DNA from 2 places in the Bacillus sp. D386 genome. Region 2 is predicted to be linked to the other one. Evidence: riboswitches for the same ligand, from Rfam matches in the RefSeq annotation. Region 2 holds a riboswitch; the other holds the start of a gene.
What was found. Region 2 has a riboswitch for glycine ahead of gcvT (glycine cleavage system aminomethyltransferase GcvT). Riboswitches for the same ligand answer to the same signal wherever they lie in the genome.

Region 1: linked by a shared signal. The riboswitch ahead of FHY45_RS17935 (amino acid permease) and the one ahead of gcvT (glycine cleavage system aminomethyltransferase GcvT) in region 2 are both predicted to bind glycine.

Annotation. Positions count from the first base shown of each region.
Region 1 covers NZ_VEMV01000006.1:123,744-127,661, reverse strand. The annotation lists gene FHY45_RS17940 (DUF4179 domain-containing protein) at 1-645, shown strand, start outside; gene FHY45_RS17935 (amino acid permease) at 801-2,147, opposite strand; glycine riboswitch at 2,320-2,397, opposite strand; gene FHY45_RS17930 (DMT family transporter) at 2,909-3,820, opposite strand.
Region 2 covers NZ_VEMV01000005.1:280,212-284,129, forward strand. The annotation lists gene gcvPA (aminomethyl-transferring glycine dehydrogenase subunit GcvPA) at 1-390, opposite strand, end outside; gene gcvT (glycine cleavage system aminomethyltransferase GcvT) at 387-1,505, opposite strand; glycine riboswitch at 1,677-1,768, opposite strand; glycine riboswitch at 1,772-1,862, opposite strand; gene FHY45_RS16290 (DEAD/DEAH box helicase) at 2,326-3,918, shown strand, end outside.

The DNA of each region.
Region 1 (3,918 bases), on a different contig from region 2:
ATATGGAAGGCAACTGACCATAAAGGGAAAGAGTTGGATATTGGAAACAGTGTAAGATTTAATAAGGGGATAGATGGAGAAGTACGTGAATTTAGACGATCTACAATAGGGAATTTAAATCAAGATGTTAAAACCATCACGTTCTATCCACATCTAGAACGATCAGAACCTTTAGCGGAGAAGGATTTAGCGACCGGTACTTCCTTTACATTGGAAAGTCAACGTTCAAATAAGGCAATCCGAGTTAACAGTATTAAACATGAGCAGGATAAATTGATTGTTGATTATCAAGTACTTGGATTTCCTAAGAGTCTTAAGGGAGAGAACTATGATCGTTTACTGCATAATTTAGGTTATCAGTTTAATATAATAGACCCACGGATTGATTTGGATGATGATTGGCCATTTTATATACATCGGAATCATGTTGAAGTCCTTAATAAAGATACAATGCATTTTCAATCAGTATTTGATTTAAGTGGAGAAGTTGTGTATGAAGGGGATATGGTTCAAAAAATCACCAATTTTGAAATGGATCATGCCATTCTGCAATTTGATTTTAACTCATTTTTAGATACAGTGGAGCTTGAGCCTTTCACAGTAAAAATACCTCAGAAGAAAGAGCAACTTGAGAATCATAAATAAAGGAAATAGTTTATTGAAACTATTTTGCTCAATTCGGTACCGAGCTGTACTAAGTTTTCATTCAACCATAGAATACTATAGAAAAAAATGCACTCCAATTGTTAAGTGTAATCTAACAACTGGAGTGCATTATTATTTTTGCTTTTGCTCTATTATCATAATCTCTTCTTTTTATGATAGTTATATAAAATGAACAATAAGACAAACCATAATGGTGTAAGCAGCATTGCTAAGCGTGTTTCCGCAGCAATGAGCATTACAATCAGTATGAAAGCAAACATACCTAGGATTACATAATTTATAGCTGGTGTTAATGGAGCTTTGAATGTAGATTTAGCTCTTAAATCAGGTCTTGTTTTTACATATTTGATATGCGAGATTAAAATAATGCTCCATACCCAAATGAAACAGATGGCGCTGATTGTTGTGACGATTGTAAAGGCCTGCTCTGGTATCAGCTTGCTAAGCAGTGCACCGACAGAAACTACAATAGTAGAAGTTAATAATGCATTGCTCGGTACATGGTGTTTATTTAATTTGCCAAGTTTTTTTGGTGCTTCATTATGATTGCTTAAGTTGTACATTATCCGGCTGGTTGAGAATAAACCGCTGTTTGCAGCAGAGGCTGCCGATGTTAATACAACAAAGTTGATAATACCTGCCGCCATTGGAATCCCGATTAAGGCGAAGACACCTACAAATGGGCTGCTTGTCGCACTTAATTGATCCCAAGGATTGATGCATAAAATAACAAATAAGGCACCTACATAAAACAGTAAAATCCGTACCGGTATTTTGTTGATAGCAGATGGAATGTTTTTTCGTGGATTAGCTGTTTCAGCAGCAGATACACCAATAAGTTCAACTCCGACGAAGGAGAAGACAACCATTTGCAGTGATAGTAAGAACCCTGATATTCCATTCGGGAACATGCCGCCATGATTCCAAAGGTTAGAAACAGAAACAGTTCCGCTATCTGTTTCAAATCCAATCACAAGCAGTACGATTCCTACGACAATTAGTGCAACAATAGTGACGACTTTAATAATCGCAAACCAGAATTCCAACTCACCAAACAGTTTGACGGTTAATAGATTTAATCCTAATAGAATTACTAAACAGATGATGGCAGGCACCCATTGCGGGATATCAAACCAGTATTGTGTATATAAACCAACAGCGATAATATCAGCCATGGCTGTCATAATCCAGCAGAACCAATACGTCCAGCCAGTCACAAATCCAGCCCATGGACCCAAATATTCAGCTGCGAAATCGATAAATGATGTATGATTTGTATTGGATAAAAGTAATTCACCCAGTGCTCTCATAACAAAAAATAGAGCTACTCCGATAATCAGATAAGAAAATAAGATGGATGGACCGGCTAAATGAATGGATTTTCCGGAGCCTAAAAATAAGCCGGTTCCAATTGTGCCCCCAATTGCTATTAATTGTACATGACGATTTTTTAAATCCCTTTTTAACTCTTGCTTAGCCAAGTTGCATGCCCCCGTTTAATCTTAGATGTCTAAAACAGGCACCTAGTAAAATAGATATTTATCATTTTTCTCGCTTGATTTAGATACTATGTCTCACCTCACTATTGATATTGGAAAATAAAAAAAGAGATTGGTTGTCTCCAATCTCTAAAAGGGCAAGAATAACAAAAATCGTTACCATTCTGTCCTTTTGCCTGAGATTGTGAATCCTTCGGCGCTGTATAAATACAGTCTCTCCAGAAGCTGCTCCCGCCATAGTTTTATCCACAGCGATCAAAGCGTGCTATATTAAATTATCAATTATCAGAGTATGTTACCTTATTAACATAATTCTGAAAAAATGTTATGGAAAAAATGCTATCACTAAATTATTATGTTGTCAAACTAAGTACATGTAATTAAATGATTTGTTGAAGCATATGGAAGAGACCAAGATTTACTTGAAATATATTTAACCCATATGCTTTTGAACAATCAATTAATGATACTAAACAAGCTTCAGTTCTGATAAACCATTACAATAAGTATTAAATAGTAAAGAAAGGTACTAGGTCTCTCTCTTTTTTTGTTTACTAATTTAAACATCTTGAGGAGTATTCCTTCAGATATATAAGCATGGCAGTGAGGTTAAGGGGAAGGCCAGAATCGAAAGCTCTCTTTTTCATGTTTATCTTAGCAGTAGCACAATTCATTCTGAAAAAAAGACCAAATCCATAAGGGATTTGGTCTTTAATCTACATTATTAAAAGGCAAATTCAAATTTAGAGTTCATCCGCTATCCCCAGCAGGATAATACCGAAGATAACAACTGCGATGATCATGTATTGTTTTTTAGTCAGCTTCTCTTTTAGGAAGATTCGTGACAGGATAATTGAAAAGATACTGTAAGAAGCAATCAATGGTGCTGCGATAATTGCATAGCCTGATGCCATGGCAAATACGTAGAAAAATTGACCAATCGTTTCCAAAATAGCAGCTATCCCTTTATCGCGCTCTTTAAATACATGGAAGGATTCCTTCTTAATAAAGCGAAGATAGATAAAACATACGGCAGCGCATAGGAAAAAGGTATATTCATACGCAAGCAAAGCTGAATTTTCGCTGATTAAATTCAATTCATCCAGATAGATGGCATCCGCAAATGTAGCAAGTCCATCAATAATGCAATATAAAATTGGGAAGATAATAGCCAAGAAACCAATTTGGTATTTTTTATCGATATGCTCAGAATTCAGTCGACGAGCTTCATCTTCTGCTCTTTTTTCCAGAACGGCTATCCCCACAATCCCAAGAGTGATGATGATAATCCCAAGTACTTCAATGATACTTAGCTCATGAGTGAAAAAGATGAAGAGCAGAATGCTTGTTACGACACCTGAGGAATTCTGTATTGGTGAGGCGATAGACAATTCAATATAGCGCAAACCAATATACCCAAATGCCATGGAAAGGATGTATAAAGAAGATACTGGTAAATAATGAATCATCTCCATTGGATTGAACTGTATATCTTTTATAATCATATAGGCTGTTGCATGAATTCCCATGACAAGACCAACCATGATGATAATTTTAATATGGCTGTACTTGTCATTGCTGTCTGATCCCTTTTTATAAAATAGGTCAGCACCACCCCATGCTAAAGCTGTTAGTAGTGAAAAAATAAACCACATAACGATTCTCCTTGTTGAAGTTTAATAAGCTTTCTGAACCCCGTATAACAAGACATACAGAATCGTTTACTCAAGTGAGAAGACGTTACTGCTGCTAT
Region 2 (3,918 bases):
CACATCCATTCCGGTCAGTTCACAAATCATCGTTTGAAATTCAAAAATAGCCTGCAATTCTCCCTGGGAAATCTCCGGTTGATACGGTGTATAAGCGGTATAAAACTCTGATCTTGAGATAACGTGATCAACGATGACTGGCATGTAATGGTCATATACTCCCGCTCCAAGAAAAGAACTATGGGTCCTGAGATTGGCATTTTTCTCGGCCAGCTCAGTTAATTCTTTCAGAAGTGCTGATTCAGACTTTGCTTTTTTTAGCTTGTATTCACCCTTAAACCTTACTTTTTCAGGTATATCAGAAAATAAGTCATCGATTGATTCTACACCAATCGCTGTTAACATCTGTTCAGTATCCTGCTCTGTCATTGGTAAATAACGATGCTTCATTTTTTTACTCCTCCTGCCTGAGTGCGTTTATAAAATGGAGTACTAACAATTTTCGCCTTTAATCTTTTTCCCCGTATCTCAACCTCGACTACCTCATCAAGGTTAGCGAATTCTACATTAATCAGGACAAGGCCTACGTTTTTCTTTAAGGTTGGGGATTGTGTTCCAGTGGTCACTTCCCCGATGTTTTCATCCTTAACGAAAACCGGGTACCCATGTCTCGGAATACCGCGGTCAATCATTTCGATTCCGACAAGCTTTCTAGGGGCGCTATTTTCCTTCTGTTCCTTTAAAACTTCCTTACCAATAAAATGTTCTTTATCGGTTTTTACAGCGAACCCAATCCCCGCTTCGATAGGTGTAATCTCTGGAGATAACTCTTGGCCATATAAAGGAAGTTTTGCTTCAAACCGAAGCGTATCTCTTGCCCCAAGTCCACATGGAACCAATCCCTTATCCTTACCGAATTCTAAAAGATCTTTCCAAAGCTTCACTGTATCTTCGCTCTTACAGTACAATTCAAATCCATCTTCACCGGTGTAGCCAGTTCTTGAAACAAGTACACTAATGCCATTTATCATGACATCTTCACGAAAAGCAAAGAAACCAATGGTATTGAGATCTACTTCCTCTGCAAGGTTCTGTAATATATCAGCTGCAAGCGGTCCCTGTAATGCCAATTGCCCTATTTGTTCCGATATATTTTTTAGTTCTACATCTTCGCTCGCATGCTTTTTTAACCACTCAAAATCTTTATCAATATTAGATGCGTTCACAACTAACAAATAATCATCTTCACCTTTTTTATAAATAATCAGGTCATCAACCGTTCCGCCATTCTCATAGCACATAGCAGTATACTGTGCCCGGCCCGTTTTCAGCTTACTGACATCGTTGGTCATCATCAGCTGCAAAAATGGTAAAGACCCAGCACCCTTAATCATGAATTCGCCCATATGTGATACATCAAAGAGGCCTGCTTTTGTACGCACTGATTCATGCTCCTGTTTAATGCCCGAAAATTGGACAGGCAATTCCCAGCCGCCAAAATCAATTGTTTTTCCTCCGTACTCCCTGTACACACTGATCAGCGGAGTCTGCTTTAATTCTCCCATCCTTACCCTCCTAAAATATTCGTTTTATACGGATTCTCTTGCTTGTTATGCCATTTAAATGATTGCTTGTTAACTTATTAAGTAAAACGCCGCTTTTCCACATTTGACCGAAGCGATATATCCTTCAGCGATCCACGAAAAAAAGGACAGAAACCTCCCTTATTAGGGGGGCTCTGTCCTGATACCTGAAAGTTTACCGCCGGGTAACGTACTTCGGCGTTTCCTCTTGGGTGGCTTCACAATAAAGGAAGCGCTCTCCAGAGATGCGTCCAGCAAGAGTCTCTGTACCTGAGAGATTCATGGATTCACCATTTGCTCCTTCGGTGCCGCAAATACGGTCTCTCCCCTTGCCTTCATTCGCTCATATAATTATGTAAATTGGTCATACTAAACAAAAAGCAAGAGATAAGCCGTTTTCTAAATAGTCTTACATTTATATCCTACCATCAACAATTATCAGGTGGCAACATTTACGTTATCTCGATGAATGATTGGAAACTAAAAAAATATCAGTAACACCTCAGCTTTATTGGGGCAAAAAAATTGTTTAGGCGTCACTGAATAAATTCCTTATAATTTTCTGCCATCCGCATAAAGCATTTAATCAGATTTTAGCCGGAGATTAAACTCCTACTATTGTTTAGAAATTAATGACACCACCTATACCTATATAAGGTAAGAGAATTCTATTGAATTTAGTTAAATTACAATCAAGCATTTATCTAACTAGCTTAAATAAAGAAAGTTGGGATTCACATTGAGTTTAACACCAAAGGTCTATTTTGATGAAGATTGGGAAAAGGAGCTTGAGGAAAAGATTATGGAGGATGGCCCCTGGTGCAGCTACTCCCTTTTTAAACTCGGATTGGATGCCGAAAAGCATAATCTGATTCCAGATTTCAACGGCCTCCTTGCACCAAAGCATTTATCAGGATTTACACCTTTAACCCATCAGCTCGAAGCTGCTACCGAAGTCATTGAAAGAATGAATGGTAAAGCCATATTAGCTGATGAAGTAGGTCTTGGTAAAACAATAGAGGCCGGTCTGATCTTAAAGGAATATATGATTCGGGGCCTGGCAAGCAAAATACTAATACTAGTCCCAGCCTCTCTCGTATCTCAATGGGCACAGGAGCTTAATCAGAAGTTTCACATACCAGCTGTCATATACAGAAAGGGGTATGGGTGGGATTCTGAATGTATAATCACTTCCATAGATACTGCTAAACGAGAGCCTCATCGTTCTGCCATACTCGAACAAACCTATGACATTGTCATCATAGATGAGGCTCACAAGTTAAAAAACAATAAAACCAAAAACTATGAGTTTGTACAAAAAGTCCAGAGAAAGTTCTGTCTACTGTTAACGGCAACCCCTATTCAAAACAAGCTAGAAGAAATTTTTTATCTTGTATCATTGCTTAAGCCAGGGCATTTAGGAAGCTATGCCAAATTTAATGAACGCTTTTCTGCTAAGAAACGTTCATTAAAGGATGATGCTTATTTAAAAGAATTGGTTAATATGGTGATGATTCGAAATAAACGCCAGGATACCGGCATTGAGTGGACAAAAAGAAAGGTTGAAACAATTTTTATAGATTTCACCGAAAAGGAACAGGATCTATATGATGGAGTTTCTTCATTTAGGAAAGAATTGCCGGAGGGTATCGGGAGTACATTTTCTTCTTTAATCCTTCAGCGTGAGGCATGCAGCAGCAGGGAAGCCGTCTACTTTACGTTAAAAAATATGCTCGATCGAAACCCGGATGCCGGACTAAGCTTTAAGGAAGCCATACATAACCTTATCAACCTGGTCGAACTGGTTGATTGCAATTCAAAAGCGAAAAAAGCGCTTGAATTGATTCATTCTATAAAAGATAAGGTTATCATTTTTACCGAGTATCGAGCCACGCAATTATATTTGCAGTGGTTTCTTAAGCAAAATGGAATCACTTCTGTTCCATTCCGCGGCGGATTTAAACGTAGTAAGAAGGACTGGATGAAAGAACTGTTCGAAAAACAAGCACAAGTCTTAATTGCTACAGAAGCAGGTGGAGAAGGAATTAACCTGCAGTTTTGCCATCATATTATAAACTTTGATTTACCTTGGAATCCGATGCGACTGGAACAAAGAATCGGCCGAATTCACAGACTTGGACAAACAGAAGATGTCCGAATCTATAATTTTGCGACCAGGAATACCATTGAGGATCATATTATGAAAATTCTCTACGAAAAAATTCAATTATTTGAACGTGTCGTTGGGGAACTTGATGATATTCTAACGAGGCTGGAGGTTAAGAATCTTGAAGAGCATTTAACTGACATCCTCAATAAATCAAAAACAGAGGGTGAGATGAAGGTTAAAATGGATAATCTCACGTCTTTAATACAGCTTGCTCAAGATCTAAAA